DNA from 3 places in the Arthrobacter sp. Hor0625 genome. Region 1 is predicted to be linked to each of the others. Evidence: riboswitches for the same ligand, from Rfam matches in the RefSeq annotation. Region 1 holds a riboswitch; each other region holds the start of a gene.
What was found. A riboswitch is a leader RNA that binds a small molecule or an ion and turns the genes downstream of it on or off. The one in region 1 is predicted to bind thiamine pyrophosphate.
Positions count from the first base shown of each region.

Region 2: another riboswitch for thiamine pyrophosphate. It lies ahead of thiO (glycine oxidase ThiO); the one in region 1 lies ahead of ACTWLI_RS12730 (bifunctional hydroxymethylpyrimidine kinase/phosphomethylpyrimidine kinase).
Region 3: another riboswitch for thiamine pyrophosphate. It lies ahead of ACTWLI_RS07115 (ECF transporter S component); the one in region 1 lies ahead of ACTWLI_RS12730 (bifunctional hydroxymethylpyrimidine kinase/phosphomethylpyrimidine kinase).

Region 1 is NZ_CP199586.1:2,760,275-2,767,208, reverse strand. It holds gene ACTWLI_RS12755 (glutamate-5-semialdehyde dehydrogenase) at 1-44, opposite strand, end outside; gene proB (glutamate 5-kinase) at 71-1,222, opposite strand; gene obgE (GTPase ObgE) at 1,212-2,801, opposite strand; gene rpmA (50S ribosomal protein L27) at 2,917-3,180, opposite strand; gene rplU (50S ribosomal protein L21) at 3,240-3,548, opposite strand; gene ACTWLI_RS12730 (bifunctional hydroxymethylpyrimidine kinase/phosphomethylpyrimidine kinase) at 3,915-5,546, opposite strand; TPP riboswitch at 5,537-5,634, opposite strand; gene ACTWLI_RS12725 (Rne/Rng family ribonuclease) at 5,800-6,934, opposite strand, start outside.
Region 2 is NZ_CP199586.1:2,294,266-2,301,199, forward strand. It holds gene ACTWLI_RS10630 (RNB domain-containing ribonuclease) at 1-130, opposite strand, end outside; gene ACTWLI_RS10635 (ferritin-like fold-containing protein) at 171-905, shown strand; gene thiE (thiamine phosphate synthase) at 924-1,622, opposite strand; TPP riboswitch at 1,649-1,768, shown strand; gene thiO (glycine oxidase ThiO) at 1,759-2,991, shown strand; gene thiS (sulfur carrier protein ThiS) at 2,988-3,224, shown strand; gene ACTWLI_RS10655 (thiazole synthase) at 3,230-4,039, shown strand; gene ACTWLI_RS10660 (hypothetical protein) at 4,115-4,417, opposite strand; gene ACTWLI_RS10665 (DUF3107 domain-containing protein) at 4,471-4,695, opposite strand; gene ACTWLI_RS10670 (TetR/AcrR family transcriptional regulator) at 4,748-5,494, opposite strand; gene moeB (molybdopterin-synthase adenylyltransferase MoeB) at 5,501-6,712, shown strand; gene ACTWLI_RS10680 (glutamyl-tRNA reductase) at 6,765-6,934, opposite strand, start outside.
Region 3 is NZ_CP199586.1:1,560,492-1,567,425, reverse strand. It holds gene ACTWLI_RS07130 (UDP-N-acetylglucosamine 1-carboxyvinyltransferase) at 1-888, opposite strand, end outside; gene ACTWLI_RS07125 (energy-coupling factor transporter transmembrane component T family protein) at 1,032-1,835, opposite strand; gene ACTWLI_RS07120 (ABC transporter ATP-binding protein) at 1,832-3,421, opposite strand; gene ACTWLI_RS07115 (ECF transporter S component) at 3,435-4,067, opposite strand; TPP riboswitch at 4,136-4,276, opposite strand; gene ACTWLI_RS07110 (P-loop ATPase, Sll1717 family) at 4,926-6,485, opposite strand; gene ACTWLI_RS07105 (heme-degrading domain-containing protein) at 6,744-6,934, shown strand, end outside.

The DNA.
Region 1 (6,934 bases):
TCGGTAACCGGCAGGTCGGGGTGCGAAGTGAGGGCCTCAGTCATGCTCCAAGTTTAGGCGAGCCGGGGGCTTAGACCAGCACCAGGTCGTCAACATGAACAACTTCACGGTCATAGCCGCGGCCGAGCGCCCGGCCCAGTTCCCGGGTGGAGCGGCCGAGCATCTGCGGCAGCTCCCCGGCCCCGTAGTTGACCAGCCCGCGGGCCACCACGGTCCCGTCGGTGCCGGTCATCTCCACCGGGTCGCCGGCTTCGAAGTCCCCGTGCACGGCGGTGATGCCGGCCGGAAGCAGCGAGGTGTGGCGGTCGCGCACGGCGCGGACGGCGCCGTCGTCGAGCACCAGCGTGCCCTGGACGGACGCCAGATGGGCGAGCCACAGCAGCCGGATCGGCTTGCGGGAGCCGTTGACGGAGAACCAGGTTCCCACGTCCTCCCCCGCCAGCGCCGCGGCGGCGTTGGCGGTGGACGTGACGAGGGCGTGGATGCCGGAGCCGGCGGCGATCGAGGCGGCTTCCACCTTGGTGACCATGCCGCCGGTGCCCACCCCCGCTTTGCCGGTGCTGCCGATCGAGACCCCTTCGAGGTCCCGCGGGCCCGCGACGTGCGGGATCCGCTTGGCGCCGTGGGAGGGCGGCCCGTCGTAGAGGGAGTCGACGTCGGAGAGCAGGACCAGTGCGTCGGCGCGGACCAGGTGGGCCACGAGCGCGGCGAGCCGGTCGTTGTCGCCGAAGCGGATTTCATGGGTGGCCACGGTGTCATTCTCGTTGACTACCGGGACCACGCCGAGGTTCAGCAGCCGGTCCAGTGCCCGGAAGGCGTTGGTGTGCTGGCTGCGGCGCATGAAATCATCCGCGGTGAGCAGCACCTGGCTGACCGTGACGCCGTGTGCGCCGAAGGCGTGGGTGTAGCGGGCCATCAGCAGTCCCTGGCCCACGCTCGCGGCGGCCTGCTGGGTGGCGAGGTCGCGGGGCCGCTTGTCCAGGCCCAGCGGGGCCAGGCCGGCGGCGATCGCGCCGGAGGAAACCAGGATGATCTCGGTGCCGGCGTTGCGCTTGCGCGCCAGGGCGTCGGCGAGGTCGGTGACCGCTTCCTCCGCGATGCCGCCCCGGATGGAGGTCAGCGACGAGGACCCGACTTTGACCACGATCCGGCGGGCCCCGGAGAGCACCTCACGGCCGGGGACGCCGGCCGTGCCGGGCCGGGCGACGGCGTTACTCGTCATCGGCTTCGCCGAGCCCACTCTCCTTGAGCGGCTGCGGGGCGCGGCGGGCACTGACCGATTCGGTCCAGATACCGGCCTTGCGCTCGGCCTCCAGCTCGGCGCGGGCGGCAGCCTTGGCCTCGCGGCGCTCCTGCTGCTCCTCGCGCTTCTGGCCACGGGTGGGTCGGTCGCCGATGTCGGCGAACCGGATGTCCGTGCCGCGCGGCGAGGCCAGCAGTTCGGCGCCGGCCATCATGGTCGGCTCCCAGTCGAAGACGACGCCGTCATCCTCGCCGATGACGACCGCGTCGCCGGGCTTGGCGCCCTGCTTGAACAGCTCGGTTTCGACGCCGAGCTTGGCCAGCCGGTCCGCGAGGTAGCCGATGGCTTCCTCGTTGGTGAAGTCGGTCTGCTTGACCCAGCGGACCGGCTTCTCGCCGAGGACGCGGAACAGCGGCTCCATGCCGCGTTCTTCGCGGCGGATAGTGAAGCCGGATTCGTTGACCGCGCGGGGCCGCAGCACCGGCGCCGCGACCTTGGGCGGGGTGGCGGCGACGGCGTCGCGGGCGGCCTTGACGATCTCGGCCATGGCGAAGCCGAGCTGGCGGAGTCCCTCATGGCTGGTGGCGGAGATTTCGAAGACGCGGTAGCCGCGTTTCTCCAGCTCCGGACGGACGAATTCGGCCATGTCCTTGCCGTCGGGCAGGTCCACCTTGTTCAGGGCGACCAGCCTCGGGCGGTGGTTCAGGGGCACGACTTCGCCGTCGGTGCCGGCGTAGCTCATGTCGACGGCGTACTTCTCCAGTTCGGCCTCGATCACGGCCAGGTCGGAGAGCGGGTCGCGGTCGGATTCCAGCGTGCCGCAGTCCAGCACGTGGACCAGGGCCGCGCAGCGTTCGACGTGGCGCAGGAAGTGGTGGCCGAGGCCCTTGCCTTCGCTCGCGCCCTCGATCAGGCCCGGGACGTCGGCGATGGTGAAGCGGACGTCGCCGGCCTGCACGACACCGAGGTTCGGGACCAGGGTGGTGAAGGGGTAGTCGGCGATCTTCGGCCGGGCGGCGGACATCGCGGCGATCAGGCTGGACTTGCCCGCGGAGGGGAAGCCGACCAGGGCGATGTCGGCGATGGACTTCAGCTCCAGGACGATGTCGCTGGATTCGCCTTCAATGCCCAGCAGCGCGAAGCCGGGGGCGCGGCGCTTCTGGGAGGACAGCGCGGCGTTACCCAGGCCGCCCAGGCCGCCTGCCGCGGCGATGAACTCGGTGCCTTCGCCGACCATGTCGGCCAGGACGGTGCCGTCCTTGCTCTTGACGACGGTGCCTTCGGGCACGGGCAGGACCAGGGTCTCGCCGTTCTTGCCGCCGCGCCAGTCGCCCATGCCGGGGCCGCCGTTGGTGGCGTGGCGGTGGGGGGCGTGGTGGTAGTCGAGCAGGGTGGTGGTCTGGGGATCCACGCGGAGGATGACGTCGCCGCCGTTGCCGCCGTTGCCGCCGTCGGGCCCGCCGAGCGGCTTGAACTTCTCGCGGTGGACGGAGACACAGCCGTGGCCGCCGGTACCGCCGGATACGTGCAGTACTACCCGGTCTACAAAGCTGGCCACGTGGATCTCCTCAGTGCTGTTCCTTGGGTCCCTGGGGGCCCAAGATGATTGTAATGCGGTTAAAACACCGGTGGAGCGGACCTGCTGGCCCGCCCCACCGATTTAGAACTTGTTGTTACTCTGCAGCTGCAGCAGCCACGATGTTCACAACGCGGCGACCACGACGGGTGCCGAACTCGACAGCACCGGGGGTCAGGGCGAACAGGGTGTCGTCGCCGCCGCGGCCGACGCCGGCGCCCGGGTGGAAGTGGGTGCCGCGCTGGCGGACGATGATCTCGCCTGCGGAGACTACCTGGCCGCCGAAGCGCTTGACGCCGAGGTACTGGGCGTTGGAGTCACGACCGTTGCGAGTGGAGCTCGCGCCTTTTTTATGTGCCATTTGAAATGCCTGCCTTTAAATTCTGGGGAATCTGCTGAAAACCTGAACAGTAACGCTAGTTACTTGATACCGGTGATCTTGACCTTGGTCAGTTCCTGACGGTGACCCTGGCGCTTCTTGTAGCCGGTCTTGTTCTTGAACTTCTGGATGACGATCTTGGGACCACGCAGGTCCTCCAGGATCTCAGCCGTAACCGTTACCTTGGCCAGGTCCTTGGCTGCAGACGTGACCTTGTCACCGTCTACCAGGAGCAGTGCGGGCAACTCAATGGTGCTGCCGGCTCCACCGGGGACGCGGTTCAGGGTAACGAAGTCTCCAACGGAAACCTTCTCTTGGCGGCCGCCTGCGCGGACAATCGCGTACACCACTGGGGAACTCACTTCTCTCGACGTTTATTACTAGATTTGCGTGCGGAACCTGGGACCAAGGACTGGTCCGGCTCACGCTGTGCCTCAACGCCGGTGGATTCCCCGGGGGGATCCATGAGCCATTCCGTGAAAGCGTCCTGCCCGTAGGCGGATGGACACTTCCTCAAGGACATAGCCCAAGTGTTGGCGTAAGCACCGAAGGTCTAGACTACGCTAATTTTGCCTTCGGTCGCAAACGAGGCCGGGCCCGGCATGGAGTGCGTGACAGGCGCCACACCGCCCCCGTCGAGGGGCCGGTGCCGTCCTGCCGCAACAGCTTCCGGAACCGCGCCCCATTATCTTACCGGCCGGAACGTCCCGCGGCGCCTAGGCGTGCAGCCTCGGCGCGTCGAAGAACTCCCTCTCGTAGCGGCAAGAGTGGCGGAAGGCTTCGGCCATGGCCATGCGGTCCCCCGCCGACGCCCGCCGGGCTGCCGCGTCGGTGAAGCGGATGGCCTGCCGCGTCGATTCCGCGAAGGCCTCGTCGGCGTAGGTGCGCAGCCACGCGGCATAGGGATGGGCGCCGGGGTCGGTGGCGAAGTCCCGCCGGAAGGCCTCGTGCAGGGTGGCTCCCACTTCGGCGTACAGCCAGAAGCACGGCAGCACCGCCGCGAGCAGTACCGCGTAGCTGCCGGCGAGTGAGGCCGCGTGCAGGTGGTCCACGTAGGCCTTGGTGACCGGTCCCGGTTCGGCCGTTGCCGCGGCGCGGCCGGCCAGCCATGTCCGGTGCAGCTCGGATTCGACCTCGAGGCACTGCTGGGCCGAGCGCCCCCAGAACAGTTGCTCGTCCTCGGTGGGGGCAAGGGCGGCGGCACGGGACAGCACCCGGGAGTAGCCGTTGAGGTACAGGGCGTCCTGGCCGAGGTAATAGGTGAATTCGCGCTCGGGCAGGGTCCCGTCCGCAAGACCCCGGATGAAGTCGAGGCCGTAGATGGCCGCCAGGCTGTCGGCCGCGTGCCGGTCGAGCGCCGCCGCGAAGCCGCCCTCGGCGGCCTCCGGGCCCCCGTCCCCGTCCCCGCCGGACGCGGGGTGCAGGTGGTGGAAGTGGTGGACGGGTCCGTTGCCGCCCCCGACCTGCAGTTGCCCGGCCTCCCGAAGTGCTCCCAGCAGCCAGGGTTTGACCTCCCGCAGTGCGGCCTCCCAGTTGCCCGTCCGGGCCTGCACCGTGGCGAGGGCCGAGGACAGCGAGCAGCCCGTGCCGTGGCTGTTCCCGGTGGCGATCCGCTCGCCTTCCACCACCACCTGTTCCCGGCCAAGCACTCCCCCGGTGTTGATCAGCGCATCCGGGCAACCGCCGTCGTCGGTCCCGGCGCTGCCCGCCAGGTGGCCACCCTTGACCAGCACCGTCGTCCCGGCGGCGGCTGCGAGCCGTTTGCCCTGCTGCAGCGCACCGGCCCAGTCACTGGCCGCCGGTTCGCCGAGCAGCATGCCCAGTTCGGCCAGGTTGGGGGTGATCAGGTCCGCCAGGGGAAGCAGCGCGCGGAGGGCGGCTTCCGCCGATTCCTGCAGCAGCCGGTCGCCGCTGGTCGCCACCATCACCGGATCCAGGACCACGACGGCGGGCCGGGCCTTCTCCAGCCAGCCGCGCACGGCCTCGATCACGGCGGCGTCGCCCAGCATGCCGATCTTGACGGCGTCGATGGTGATGTCCTCGCTGATGGCCGCCAGTTGGGAGGTCAGGAACGACGCCGGCGGGACGTGCACCGCGCGCACGCCGCGGGTGTTCTGGGCGGTCAGCGCGGTTATGGCGGCCATTCCGTAGCCGCCGTGCGCGGCGATGCTCTTCAGGTCCGCCTGGATGCCGGCGCCGCCGGAAGGATCGGAGCCGGCGATGGCCAGGACCCTCGGGATCCGCCGGGCCTGCGGCGCTTCGGTGGCGGCGCCTCCCCGCCGGTCCGCCGGTGCGGGGGTTGGAAAGGCGGAGGTCAGGGTGGAAGTGGGCGCGGTGGATACAGTCATCTGGACATCCCTTCGCCGGTGCTAACCGGACAGGTTCAACGGGTCTGAATCTCAGCCGGCTCGATGCGCGGCACCCCGTGTCAGTCCACCCAGCCTAGCGCGCGTCGCCGGCCGATATCCCGCGTCCCGCGGCGGGTCCGTGTGCCCGGCGGAACAGCGCTGTTAACGAACCAGCGGGCCCCGCCCGGATCCAACGACATGCGTCGGATCCGGGCGGGGCCCGCGGTGGTTCGTGCCTGCTGCTTCCGGTCGCCTACAGTTCCGAGGCGGGGACGCCGACGCCGAGGATGAGGGGTTCGCTGGCGGCCGGCTTGGCTGCTGCCTGGCTCGGTTCCGGCGCCTTGGCCTCGTGCACCGAGCCGGCCGCAGCCGACGGGGTGGCTTCGCGCTGCTGCACGGAGGTTTCGTTGGCGGCACCCTGCGCGCGGCTGGCGCTGCGGTTACGGCGCACCCGGCGCGGGGCGGTGGTGTCCGCAGCCGCCACGGACGGCTGGGCCGGAGCCTGCCGGACCGGCGCCTGCTGGGCCGGCGCCTGGGCGCGTTCCTGGCGGGCCGGTTCCTGGGCGCGTTCCTGCGTCCGGTCCTGGCGGCCGCGGTCCTGGCGGGCCGGTTCCTGGGCGCGTTCCCGCGTCCGATCCTGGCGGCCGCGGTCCTGACGCGACGGCGCCTGTCCCCGCTCCTGCCGGGACTGGTCCTGCCTGGACTGGTCCTGCCGGACCGGTTCCTGGCCGGCTGCCTGCTCCTCGCGGGCACGCACGCTCGGCGGCTGGATCCGGGCGACCCGGGCCCTGCCCCGGCCGCGGGTGGCACGGGACGGTGCGGCGGCCGGTGCAGCCGCAGATTCCTCGTCCGGCGTGGCTTCGGCGGCCCGGGTGGGGGCAGCCTCGGCGGCGGGAGCCTGCGCCTGGACGGGAGCCGCCCCGGCGGGCTTGCCGGTTTCGGCGTCGCCCAGGTTGGCGAAGGCTTCGGTCAACAGGTCCAGGGTCAGCGCAGGCTGCGTGCTTTCCTGGGCGTGCTCGACGAAGGGCAGGGCTACCTGCTCCCCGCCGAAGGTCAGGACCGCGGCCGGCCGGCCGGCCGCTTCCTCGGTGGAGGCGAGCTCCACGGCGGCGTCGAGCGCCGCCTGCCGCGTTTCGGCGTCGGGCGCTGCCGTTGCCTCGCCGTCGTGCAGGTGCGCGGCGTGCGCTGCGGCGGCGATGTTGGCCAGCGCCGCACGGGTCGCCTCCGCCTTGGCGTGGCGCTCCGCCTCATCCGGTTCGGCGTGCGCAGCTGCGGGCGTGGGAGCCCCGGCCTCGCTGCCCTGGCCGCCCTTGCCCCGACGGCGCTTGCGCTCACTGCGGCCGGCCGGCTGGTGCTCGGTGCGCGGCACGTGGTGTTCGGCGGCGACG
Region 2 (6,934 bases), 470 kb from region 1:
CCTCCGCGTCCCGGAGCGCGTCCTCGGGGAACTCGCCCGGCAGTTCCAGCGTGGTTCGCAGCGCGTTAAGGGCCTGGGCGAGCTGGTTCTGCTGGCGGCGGACGTTAGGGGTCAGGCGATGATGAGACACGGAATCAGGTTAGCCCGATTTCCGCCGCTAATGTTGAAGGATGAGCACCTCCCCGGACGGACCTGCACGCCACCACCGCTTCCTCCGCGACCTGCTCGGCGCGATGGCCTACGGGGAGCTGTCGGCCTTCGAGCGGCTCTCCTCGGACGCCCGCTATTCGCCGACCCTGAAGGACCGCGCCGTGCTGGGCCGGCTGGCCGTGGTCGAGTTCGGGCACTTTGAACTGGTGTGCGCCAAACTCGCCGGTATGGGCGTCGACCCGGAGGACGCCATGCTGCCGTTCCAGCCATCGGTGGACCACTTCCACGAGCGCACCCGGCCCGCCGACTGGTACGAGTCGCTGATGAAGGCCTACGTGATCGACACCGTCTCCGCCGACTTTTGCCGGGCCGTTTCCGGCTACGTCGACGCTGACACCGCCGGGCTGATCGAGCAGGTCCAGGCCCCGGGCGACGCGACGGCGGTGCTGCGGGACCGGCTGAAGGCCGCGCTCGCGGACGATCCCCGCCTGGCCTCGCGGGTGGCGCTGTGGGCGCGGCGGCTGCTGGGAGAGGCCCTCACCCAGGCGCAGCGGATCAGTACCGAACACGCCTTCCTCGCCGGCCTCACCGGCATGGCGGACGCCGCGGCCCTGCCGCCCGCGGCTGCTGAGGGGGCCGCCGCGGACCGGCCGGGGCAGACCACCGGGCCCGGACACGCCCTGTCCGCCGGGATCGCCGCCGAGCTGGCCGCCGCCCACGCCCGCCGGATGTCCGAACTGGGGCTCGCCGGATAGTTCCGCCGGCCAAGCCGGTCAGTGCCCGGGCGCCGCGGCGTCCAGTGCCGCGAGCAGCGCGGCAGCCGCGCCGGCCGGATCGTCAGCCTCGGTAATGGCCCGGACGACCACGATCCGGCGCGCACCGGCGTCGACGACCTGTTCAACATTGCCCAGGTCGATGCCGCCGATCGCGAACCAGGGGACCACCCCGGCGACCCTGCCGGCGTCGGCGGCCTCGGCGCGGCCGATCGCGTCGGCGGCGTACCGCACTAGGTCCAGGCCGACGGCGGCCCTGCCCGGCTTGGTGGGCGTGGCCCAGACCGGTCCGACACAGAAATAGTCCAGCCCGCTCCGGCCCGGGGCGGCGGCGATCGCCGCGTCGACCTGCTCCGGCGTATGGGTGGACATCCCGATGACGGTGGACTTGCCCAGGAAGTCCCGGGCGGCGCCGAAGGGGATGTCCTTCTGCCCAATGTGGAAGACCGGGGCCCCGGCCAGCGACGCCAGGTCCGCACGGTCGTTGACCGCCCAGAGCCGGCCGTGGCGCTGGGCCACGGAGTGCAGAACCTCCAGCAGTTCCAGTTCCTCGGCGGCCTCCAGCGACTTGTCCCTCAGCTGGATGATGTCCACCCCGCCGGCGAAGGCGGCGTCGACGAAGTCCTCGAAGTCACCGCGGTCCTTGCGGGCATCGGTGCACAGGTACAGGCGGGCGGTGGTGTGGACATCCTGGCTCATGGTTCCAGCCTAGTTCCTCTAAACTGGGCGCATACCGCGGGAGCCCGCACAAGCCGTCCACGGGCGGCAGGGCTGAGAGGGCGTCAGAGCCGACCGCTTGACCTGATCCGGTTAGTACCGGCGTAGGGAGGAATCCATGGACACCTCGGCCGTACCGGCTGTGCAGTACGACGTCGCCGTGATCGGCGGGGGAGTGGTGGGGCACGGCATCGCCTGGGAGGCGCGCCGTTCGGGCCGCACCATCGCACTTATCGACGACGCCCCCGGCACCGGAGCCAGCTGGGCCGCCGCCGGCATGCTCGCCCCGGTGAGCGAACTGCACTACCAGGAAGAGGAGCTCCTGGCCCTCATGCTGGAAGCGTCCCGGCTCTGGCCCTCGTTCGCCTCCGCCCTCGATGCCGCCGGCACCGGAGAAGCCGCCGGCACCGGCTACCTCCCGACCCCGACCCTCGCCGTCGGCGCCGACCCGGCGGACCGCCGCGCGCTCGCCGACCTGCGGGCGGTGCAGCGGGCCTGCGGCCTGGCGGTCGAGCCGCTGGGCGTGCGCGAAGCACGCGCACGCGAGCCGCTGCTCAGCCCCGGGATCTCCTGTGCCTTCGAGATTCCCGCCGACCACCAGGTGGATCCGCGCCGGCTCCTGGCCCGGACCGCGTCCCTGCTGGCCGCGGACCGCCACTTCACCGCCATTCGCCGCCGCGCCGCCGGGCTCTTCTGGGACAACGGCCGGGTCGCCGGCGCCGTCCTGGCGGACGGCAGCCAGGTCCGCGCCACCGAAACGATCGTGGCCAACGGCCTGGGAGCCGCGGATCTGCAGGGACTGCCCCCGGGGCTCTCCCTGCCGCTGCGGCCGGTCTACGGGGACATCCTCCGGCTCCGCGTCCCCCCGGCGCTGCGGCCGCTGCTGCGGTGCACGGTGCGGGGACTGGTCCGCGGGGTCCCGGTCTACCTCGTGCCGCGGGAGGACGGCACCGTGGTCATCGGCGCGACCCAGCGTGAGGACGCCCCCGCCCACGCCGGCGCCGTGTCCGCAGGCGGCGTGTACCAGCTGCTGCGCGACGCCCAGCAGCTGCTTCCCGCCGTCGCCGAACTGGAACTGCTCGAGGCCACCGCCCGGGCGCGGCCGGGGACCCCGGACAACGCTCCGCTGCTGGGGCGCGTGGCCGGTCCCGGCGGGGACGAGACCGGCGGGCTGATCATCGCCACCGGCTTCTTCCGGCACGGCGTCCTGCTCACCCCGGCGGCCGCCGCGGTGTGCCGGCAGCTGCTGGACGGCAAGCCGGACCCGCGCTGGGCCGGCTTCCGCCCGGACCGCTTCGCCGCACACCACCAGGATTCCCGCCTCCCCACCGACGACAGGACGACAGCATGAACATCAGGCTCAACGGAGCGCAGCACGCCGTCGCCGACGGCGCCACGGTCAGCGCCCTGGTCAGCGGCGTCACCGGCCGGACCCTGGCCGAGGACGGCCACGCCACCGACGGCCGGAAGCTCGGCGTCGCCGTCGCCCGCAACGCCGAGGTCGTGCCGCGCAGCCAGTGGCACAGCACCGCACTCGCCGACGGTGACGACGTCGAACTCGTCACCGCAGTACAGGGAGGATGACCACGATGGCAGGACTTGCCCCCACCACCACACAGCAGCCGGCACGGGATCCGCTCACCATCGACGGCGTCGAACTGGGCTCGCGGCTGATCATGGGCACCGGCGGTGCGCCGAGCCTGGAGGGCTTGGGCGCGGCGCTGCTGGCGTCCGGGACGGAACTCACCACGGTGGCCATGCGGCGCTACTCCCCGGCCGAGAGCGGATCCCTGTTCCAGCTGCTGGCCGACCACGGCATCCGGGTGCTGCCGAACACCGCCGGCTGCTTCACGGCCCGCGACGCCGTCCTGACCGCGGAGCTGGCCCGGGAAGCGCTGGAGACCGACTGGGTGAAACTGGAGGTCATCGCCGACGAGCACACCCTGCTGCCCGACGCCCTGGAACTCGTGGAGGCCACCGACCAGCTGGTGGCCCGCGGCTTCAAGGTCTTTGCCTACACCAACGACGACCCGGTGCTGGCCCTCCGGCTGGAAAACCTCGGCGCCACCGCCGTAATGCCGCTCGGCGCCCCGATCGGCACCGGACTGGGCATCCTGAACCCGCACAACATCGAACTGATCGTCGCGCGGGCGTCGGTGCCCGTGGTGCTCGACGCCGGCATCGGCACCGCCTCCGACGCGGCACTCGCCATGGAACTCGGCTGTGACGCGGTGCTGCTCGCCACCGCGGTGACCCGGGCCCAGGATCCGGCACTGATGGGGGCGGCGTTCCGGCACGCCGTCGCCGCCGGCCGGCTGGCCCGGAAGGCCGGCCGGATTCCGCGCCGCGAGCATGCCCTGGCCTCCTCCGCCATGGAGGGCCGGGCCGAGTTCCTCTGACCCGGGCCGCAAAAGCAGCGTGGCCGCTCCACCCGGGGGTGGAACGGCCACGCTGGAGTGCTGGCTGCGGCGGAGTTAGAGCCGGAGGATGGCGGTCATCCGCGCGGTGTCTTGCCGGGTGCGGGACCGGCCGAGGTAGAGCACGGCGCCGATCGCCGCCGCCGTGCCGAGCAGCAGCGGCAGCACCCACGGAATCCACGTCAGGCCCGGCTGGTAGCCGAACCCGGCGGCCATGAAGATGACCCAGCTGAGCATGGCCACGGCCAGGGCAACCCCGGCCGGCACGGCGATGCCGTATTTGGCGTGCCGCTTGTCATTGGCCCAGACCACAAAGCCTGCGGCCACGGCCACCATGGCCACCACAATCAGGGACAGCATTCAGACTCCTTCAGGGAAGTGCGGGGCGTACCCGGCGGCGGCCGGGCCGGGGCCTAGAGGGCGCCGAAACCGACGCGGCGGACCTCTTCGGCGCCGATCTCGACGTAGCCCAGGACGTTCGCCGGGACGATGATCTGGCGGCCCTTCTCATCGGTCAGGCGCAGTTCGGTGCCCTTGGACAGGGCCTCTGCCACCAGCGCCGCCACCGCGTCGGCGTCCTGGTTCGATTCCAGGGCGATTTCGCGGCCGATGTTCTGAATGCCGATCTTTACTTCCACAGCAAGGCCTCCCAGCCAATCAAAAAGTTTGAGGGTGTTCTCTATTTGTAGTCTAGGACTCTTTGGGGAAGCGCGAGATTCCGCGCCAAGCTAAACGGTAGACCAGGTCACTGGCCACATCGAGGTCGAGGTCGCCGTCGGTTTCCAGCCAGTAGCGGGCGCTGACCTGGGCCATGCCGGAGAGCCCGCGGCCCAGGAGCTGTGCCTCGATGAGCGGCAGCTTGGTGTCCTCGGCGATGACCTTGGCGATCGCGTCGGCGAAGGTCTTGTTGAAGGTTTCCAGCCGGGCGCTGACATCGGCGTCGTTGACCAGCCCCGATTCGAAGACCAGCCGGTGGGCTTGGTCATCACTGGCGATGAAGCGGAAGTAGGCGCGCATGACCGCCTGGACGCGCTCGTCGTTGTCCGTCGTGGAGTTCAGGGCGCCCAGCAGCAGTTCGGTCAGGGCCGACAGGTGGCTGTCCAGCAGCGCCAGGTACAGCTCGCGCTTGGACGGGAAGTGCTGGTACAGCACCGGTTTGCTCACGTGCGCCGTCTCGGCGATTTCGTCCATCGCGGCGCCGTGGTAGCCGTTGGCCACGAACACTTCCTGGGCGGCGGCGAGAAGCTGGGCCCGCCGTTCGTCGCGTGGCAGCCGGGCCGAACGCTGGCTCCCGCTCCGGCCGTTGCCGGCCGCCGGCTTTCCGGTCTGTCCCCGCGCATCCGGTGCCTGATGAACCACTGTCCGCCTTCTTTCCCTCGCTGTTAGCTCCACTTTACGCGCGGGTAATATGACCTGGCGGCATCTTCGGGCATACATTGAAGTATGGCTTCCCAGTTGAGCGCGCACGGCGACCCGGCAACCCCGCCCGCGGCACCCGGACCGCTGGTCGATCCCGGGCCGGACCTGACGCCGGAGGAAGTGGAGCGCTACTCCCGCCACCTGATCATCCCCGAGATCGGCGCGCTCGGGCAGCGCCGGCTCAAGAACGCCAAGGTCCTGGTGATCGGTGCCGGCGGCCTCGGCTCGCCCGCCCTGCTGTACCTGGCCGCAGCCGGCGTGGGGACCCTCGGCATCATCGACGACGACGACGTGGACCTCAGCAACCTGCAGCGCCAGGTGATCCACGGCGTCGCCGACGTGGGCCGCCCCAAGACGGCCTCGGCCCGGGACGCCATCGCCGCGTTGAACCCGCTGGTCGAGGTCCGGCTGCATAACGTGCGGCTGGATGCCACCAACGCGCTGGACCTGTTCGCTGGCTATGACCTGATCATCGACGGCGCCGACAACTTCGCCACCCGTTACCTGGTCAACGACGCGGCCGCCATCCTGGGGAAACCCTACGTCTGGGGGTCGATCTTCCGCTTCGACGGGCAGGTCAGTGTGTTCTGGGAGCAGCAAGGACCCACCTACCGGGACCTGTACCCCGAGGCGCCGCCGGCCGGCTCCGTTCCGTCCTGCGGGGAGGGCGGCGTGTTCGGCATGCTCTGCGCCGCCGTCGGCTCACTGATGGTGACCGAAGCGGTAAAACTGATCACCGGCGTCGGCCGCTCCCTGCTGGGCCGGGTGGCGCTGTTCGACGCCCTGGGCGGAACGTGGCGGGAGATCCGCGTGTCCCGGGACCCCGCGGCGCCGCGCATCACCGAACTGACCGATTACGAGGCGTTCTGCGGCATCGCCCCGGCCGCGGACGCCGGCACCGAGCACACCGTCACGGCCACCCAGCTGGCCACCATGCTCGCCTCCCGCAAGGCCGGGTTGAAGGACTTCCAGCTGGTGGATGTGCGCGAGAGCGGGGAATTCGACATCGTCCGCATCGAGGGTGCCAGGCTGATCCCGCAGGGCAGGATCCTGGCCGGCGAAGCGTGGGCCGAGCTGCCGCAGGACACGGACATCGTCTTCCACTGCAAGGGCGGCACGCGCTCCGCGGCGGTGCTGGCCGCTGCCCGGGCCGCAGGCTACGAGCGGGTCAGCCACCTGGAGGGCGGCATCCTCGCCTGGGTGCGCGAGGTTGAACCGCAGAAGCCGGTCTACTGAGGTCACGGTCCGCCGGGCCGGCAGGCATCAACACCCTCGCTCCCGGCGGGTCCTAGGCCGTTTCCCGGCCGCTTCCGGCGGCGGGAGCCTCGCTGTGGTCGACCGGGCACTGCGCCTCGGTGGCGGTCGCAGCGGCGCGGGCCGCGGGCTGCTCGACCGTGATCCCGTAGACAGCCTCGAGGCCGGCGACGTAGTCGGCCTGCTGGCCGTTCGCCGCGAGTT
Region 3 (6,934 bases), 1.2 Mb from region 1:
GACCGACGGGCGCCCGACGATTTTCAGCGTCGTGGTGCCGACCCCCTCGATGTCCACGCCTAGCATCTGGAGGTAGAAGCACAGGTCCTGGACCATGTAGTTGGGGCTGGCGTTGCGGATGATGGTGGTGCCGCGGCGGTGGGCGGCAGCCATGATCGCGTTTTCGGTCACCGTGTCCCCGCGTTCGCTCAGCACGAAGGACCGGTCGTGGCCGTCCGCGGGCGGGGCCTGCACGCTGTAGAAGCCGGACTTTGCCTCCACGCTGAGCCCGAACTGGCGCAGCGCCTGCATGTGCGGTTCGACGGTCCGGGTGCCGAGGTCGCAGCCGCCCGCGTAGGGCAGGCGGTATTCGGCGGACTCATCGAGCAGCGGGCCCAGCAGCATGATCACGCTGCGGGTGCGGCGGGCGGCCTCGACGTCCATCGAGTCGAGGTCCAGCACGGCCGGGCGGCGGATCTGCAGGTCGTTGGCGTTCAGCCAGGTGCATTCGACGCCGATGCTGGTCAGCACCTCGACGATCCGGTTGACCTCTTCGATCCGGGCCAGCCGGCGCAGCACCGTGGTGCCGCGGTTGATCAGGCTGGCGCAGAGCAGGGCGACGCCGGCGTTCTTGCTGCTGTTCACGTCCACCGCACCGGAGAGGGTGCGTCCGCCCTCTACGCGCAGGTGCGTCATCTGCGGACGGCCAACTTTGACGATGGCCCGGCCGAAGATGGTTTCGAGCCGCTGGATCATTTTCAGGCTCAGGTTCTGCTTGCCCTGTTCCATCCGGGCGATGGCGCTTTGGCTGGTGCCCAGTTCCGCGGCGAGCCGGCCCTGGGTCCAGCCCTTTTCGCCGCGGGCGTCCCGCAGGACGGCGCCAACGTATTCAGCAGTCTGTTGAGTCATACCTCCATCAATATCACGGATGAGCTACGTGGCCCGGCAGAAGCCGTCAAGATGCAGTCAAGCTCACAGAATATCCGTCTGGTGCGATATTTTGTGCGCACCGACAGCCGGCCGGCGGCCGGAGCGGTCCCGCGGACCGGCGGTTACTGCTGGCCGAGGAACACCATATTCCACGTTCCGGCGCCGAGCGCGGCGGCCACGGCGGCGGCCGGGATGAGGACCCCGCCCAGGAGCACCCAGGCATCGAGCCGGCTGAACGTGGCCTGCCGCGCCCAGGTGCGCCGCGCACCGCCGAAGCCGCGCGCCTCCATGGTCACGGCCAGCCGGGAGGCCCGGCGGACGGCCTGGACCAGGAGCCCGAAGCTTTGTCCCAGGGTGGCCTTCAGCCGCTGCACCGGGTTGCCGTGCGAGCCGACGCCACGGGCCCGCCGCGCCATGCCGATGGTCTGCCATTCCTCGGCCATCAGCCCCACCAGGCGCATGGCCGCGAGGGTGCCGAGGACGAAACGGTGCGGCAGTTTCGCCTGCTGGGCGAGGGCATCGGCCAGGTCGGTCGGGTCGGTGCAGCTCATCAGGAGCACGGCGGGCAGCGCGATCGCCAGGCCGCGCAGCAGGAACCCCAGCCCGAGCTGCAACGAGCCCTCGCTGATGGACCAGATGCCGGCGTCGAGCAGGATCCCTCCGCGGTCCGGGGCCAGGATCGCGGTGCTCCAGCCGCCGACGGCCGCGGCGAGGATCAGCGGCCAGCCGCGCTGCCAGAGCAGGGCGAGGGTCAGGCCGGCGAGCGGGAACAGCAGCAGTTCGAAGGCCAGCGCCACGGAGGCGGACACCCAGTCGATGGACAGCGCCAGCGCGATGGTGATCAGCACGACGCCGGTGAACTTGGCGAGCGGATTGGCGCGGGTGAGCAACGCCCGGTTTCCGCCCAGGGTCAGGGCCTGCCTCATGGCGCCGCCACCCCCGGACTCGTCCGGCCCGGCAGCTCCGGCTGCGGGGCGCCCAGCCGCAGCTCGTGGCCGCCCAGGACCTGGCTGAATTCCGCGTCGTGGGTCACCGAAACGACGGCGGTCCCGGCGTCGAGCAGTTCCGAGAGGAACGAGGCGAGCTCCGCCCAGGTGTTGGCGTCCTGGCCGAAGGTCGGCTCGTCCAGGACCAGCACCTGCGGATGCGCGGCCAGTACGGTGGCAACGGAGAGCCGGCGTTTTTCGCCGCCGGAGAGGGTGTAGGGGTTTGCGTCCACCAGTTCGCGCAGCCGCAGCCGCTCCAGCAGTTCGTCCACGCGCTCCTCGCCGCGGCCGAGCTGGCGGGGGCCGAACATCAGTTCATCCAGCACCCGCCCGGTGACGAACTGGTGTTCCGGTTCCTGGAAGACCGTGCCGATCCGGGCGATCAGCTGCTGGGCCTTCCAGGTGTGCGGGTCGATGCCCGCGCCCTTGCTCAGGTCGGTCGTGGCGGACACGGTTCCGGCGGCCGGGGGCAGCAGGCCCGCCAGGGTCAGGGCAAACGTCGACTTGCCGGAACCGTTGGGCCCGGTAATTGTCAGCGCCTCGCCAGCCCGGACCTGGGCGGTAATCCCGGCCTGCACCGGGACCGGCGGGACCTTGCCGAACCCCTTGAGCAGGCCGGCCCGGCGGGGGCGTTCGCGGGAGACGGCGAGTTTTTCCGCGGCGAGCAGCAGCCCGCCGGCCGTGGCAGCCCCCGGGGCGCCCCCGGCGGCACGTGCCCGCGTCGCCGGGACGTGGCCGGGCACCCAGACGCCGGCCGCGATGAGCATGTCCCGCGCCTGCTCCAGGACCCGGTCCGGCGGACCGTCCAGCAGCACCGCGGACTCGGTGGCGGACCCGGGCTGCAGCACCACGATGCGGTCGACCAAGTCCTTCCAGACGGCCACCCGGTGCTCGACCACCACCAGCGTCGCCCCGGTCTTGTCCAGGCAGCGCCCGACGGCGTCGCGCACCTCCAGGACCCCGGCCGGGTCAAGGTTGGCGGTGGGCTCGTCCAGCAGCAGCAGCCCGGGCCGCATCGCCAGGATCCCGGCGAGCGCCAGCCGCTGCTTCTGCCCGCCGGAGAGCGCCGACGTCGGGTGTTCCAGCGGCAGGCCCGCCAGGCCGACGTCGTCCAGCGCCTCCGCGACCCGGCGCCAGATCTCCGCCGGGGGGACCGCGAGGTTTTCGGCGCCGAACGCGACGTCGTCGCCCAGCCGGGAGAGCACCACCTGGGTTTCCGGGTCCTGTTGCATCAGGCCTGCCCGGCCGCGCTGCGCCCGGGGCGCGGCGCCGTCGATCAGCAGCGCGCCGGTCTCATCGGCGTCGGCGGCGTCCCCCACCCCCGGAGCACCGCTGTCCCCGAGCACGCCGGCCAGGGCGTGCAGCAGGGTGGATTTGCCCGCGCCGGAGAGGCCCAGCAGCAGGACCCGCTCGCCGGGGCTGATCTCCAGGTCCAGGCCGCTCACCGCGGGCCGGGACCGGCCGGCGTGCCGCCAGCCCCAGCCGCGGGCACTGACCGCCGCGGGCCAGACCTCAGGTGTTGTCATCCGTGCGCGGGGGTTAGGAGAATACCGGTTCCGACGCCGCTTTGCGCGACGCGAAGGAGGCCAGCACCCCGGTCTTGGCCAGGCCGCGGGTGGCCAGCCAGGACAGGCCGCCGGCGATCACGGCGCCGGAGATGGCGCAGAAGATGATGTAGGCCAGCTTGTCCCCGGTCTCGTAGGCGATGTTCCAGCCCCACGGCAGGAAGGAGTCGTTCAGGGCGCAGAACAGCCCGGCGCCGGCGCCGGCCAGCAGCGACACCGGCAGGTTGAACCGCTTGTACAGGAAGGCCGCGAACACCAGCTCGGCTCCGAGTCCCTGGACGAAGCCGGAGAAGAGCACCGAGGCGCCGTACTGCGACCCCATGATCAGCTCGCCCGTGGCGGCAACGGTCTCGCAGAACAGTGCCGCGCCGGGTTTGCGGATGATGAGCATGCCCAGCGCCGCCGGGATCATCCAGCCGCCGGCGTACAGGCCGGTCAGCGGGGGGTAGACCGCGTTGAGCGGCACGGACACCAGGTTCGAGCCCTGGGACCAGGCCCAGAAGATCACGCCGCCGGCCACGGCGATCAGCGCGGCCACCACAATATCGACCACACGCCAGTGGGTCCTGCCGGTGGTGAGTGTCTGCTGTGCAGAAATATCAGTCATGCCATCCTCCTGAGGTACAGGAGGGGAGGGCTTCCGGCGTCGCCGCGGCTTCCGCCACGGGCGCCGGGCACCCTGAGAACTCGACTCCCTTGCGCCGGTACTAACCGGATCAGGTTCGAGGGTCTGCGGCTGTCCGCACTCTCAGCGCCCACCCGCGGTTCCCCGGACTGTTTCCGGTGCCCGACGGCGGCGCTCCCCTGTCGTATCAAATCGCCCGTTGTGGGCTGGCCCAGTTTACACCCGGCAGGGCACGCGCGGAGCGGCCGGTGACCTGCGGATCCGCTTACGGGCTCCAATCCCCGGCTTGGGTGAGATGGACGTTAGCTATGCTGACTCCGAACGGGCTGCCGAACAGCCCACAACTTGGGGGAACACATGGATCGCAAGACGAGGCTATTGGTCGCGGGCGCTGGGATTGCCGGCTTGAGCGCACTGTCCCAACTTCTGTTCGTGATAACCAAACTCCCTGTCATTTTTTGGTCAGATCTTCTGGGCGGAGTCGCCGCAGCCATCGTCACTGCAATTTTCCTGGTCCTTCTCCGTTACCGCCTCCGGCGATCGGCATAGGGGCCTCGTCGGTGCTGACGTGCGACGTTGCCGGGCCGACGCTCAGAGGGTCCCGTATAACCCGCCCGCAATTTGACCGGTGAAGGTGCCCTAAACGCCACACACGGAATGTGTCTCGAAAGCCGAGAGATTCGAGGCAGGTTATGAGACACATCGGCATGGACCCGTCCGTGCGCGGCGAGACCTCAACGTTCAGAGCCTCACGAGCGAATCCAGAAGGGGCCCGCCGGGACCATGGAGAAGTGGGCCCAGATGAAGTCCGGCCCTTAGGGCCAGATCGCGGCATCATAACTATGACGAACTAAGCGTGCAGACCTCTAGAAGACTTCTTGCCGTTTCTCTGGCTACCTTTGAACCACAGTAAGGGCAGTCCAACTCCGCTTCGTTGGCATAGATGATGTTCAAGCAGTTCGCACATTCAACGGCATGAGTCGCCAGGACGTCGCCGATCCTGTCGGAGCTGGATGCGATTACAATTCTCAGATCCGCGAAGCCATAGAGGTTCAACGGTTTAGCCCCTGGATTCGGACGTGTGCCAAGCGGCTTCACCGCCCCGGTTGGAATCCATGCGTTCACCTTGTTGGTGACTCCGGTTGTGCTTATTTTGAAAACACCCGCCGCCTCGGTGAGAGTAAAGCTTGAATTCGCGATTCGAGAAAAGTCGCTTTGGAAGCGGCCGAACTTCTCAAGAGTGCTCTCTTTCGAAAATTCAACGATTCCCCTTGCGAGATTGAACGGGGATATCGCTGCAGCCTCGTTCGGCATCCGCGTGTGTTCTTTTACTATCGATCGGGCCATTCGGATCATGTCACGGGGGGATCCGTGACTTAAGTACACGAGCACCTTGTGAGCATCCAGTGGTGCTTCGTTGTCCACGAGCTGGTTGAAAGAGGTGATCTTGCCATTTGAGAAAGCCGCTAGTCGCCTGCTGAGCATCTCGGAAAGCTCGTCCACGGTCCAGCCCAGATTAACTACTTCAACGCGGTCACCTCGAAGGCCATTGGTTCGCAGGTAGTCCTCCATCTGGTCCCACAAAAAGAACTTGAATGCGGCGCCCGGGGTTTCGAGCGTGGTCAGATCAGTGACCAGTTCAAGAATCAGCTTGCCCGCCGCTTCCGCGTTGTTGGTCGTGCTCGGCGTTTCATCCACCTTGTCGATCAAGAAGTAGACCGCGTCCCACCCGAGCTTCTTCGCGATCTCGACCAGCTGCGACAAGAAATAGTAGCTACTTGCGGCCTTGGAGTCTTGTGCTTGCTGCTCCAGACTGACCGAGATGTTCACATCGTCCAGCCCCGCCTTCTTCATAAGTAGGGCGACGCCGGCGGCGACGGGACCACCGTACTTTTTCCAAAACTCTCCGGCTTTGTCACCGAGGGTCTTCACAGCATCTACTGCGTCCTTGTACTCCCCAAGCCCGAGCACCCCGACAAACTGTTGCGCAGCCACCTTTACAATCTGGCGGTCATGATCGGTCAGAAAGAAAGCGTCGACGCTGTCGTTCTCCAAATGGGACAGGATCGCCAGCGTAACGATGCGGCATAGCTCCACCTGGTGGGCAGCGAGATCCCCACCGCGGCCGACGATCGACGCGAACGAGTCGTAGGTGAGACACAGGTACCGGGCGTCCGGCTCTACTGCCTCCCGCTCAATCATCAGCCGCTGCGCAGTCTTACCTCCGCCACGGGGAGCGAAGACGACATTGGACTTCGGCGTTGCGGGATCACCTAGGACGCTCTGGAAATACGGCGGTGGAACGAAATAGTCCCCGAGACGTTCCTCCTGCTCGGCATTCGTGTGGGCTAGAGGGTCGCCGGCGAAGCCGGCCTTCTGCAGGTAAGACTCGATTGACAATGATCGACCTTTCGTTCGCGTTGATCCTACTTGTCAGCCCGGCCTTTGTCCTCACCAGGGACCCGAAACGGCCCACCCGCTGCTCAGGTTGCCCGCGACCTCGAAATGACCAGCGCGACGTTCTACCGACGCTCTCATGCCCTGACGCCTAGAGGGTCACCCCCACCGCTTCCCTACCTCGCGCGAATCGCTGCGCCCGGGCGGCATGGTTGCTAGAGTCGGCCTACACCATGCGCTCTCCCGACGGAGGTTGAAGCCTTGCTCGAAACCCCAGCGCCCGTAACCCCTGAGCCCGCCGCGGACTACGACCCGGACTCGGCCGATCCGCAACCCCACGGCGCACTGGCCGCACTGATCGGCCGCATCCTGGCCGAAATCGAGGACCTGCAGTTCCAGTCCTTCAGCAAGGACGACGCCCTGGACCTGGGCCTGCGCCTGGTGGAGCTGGG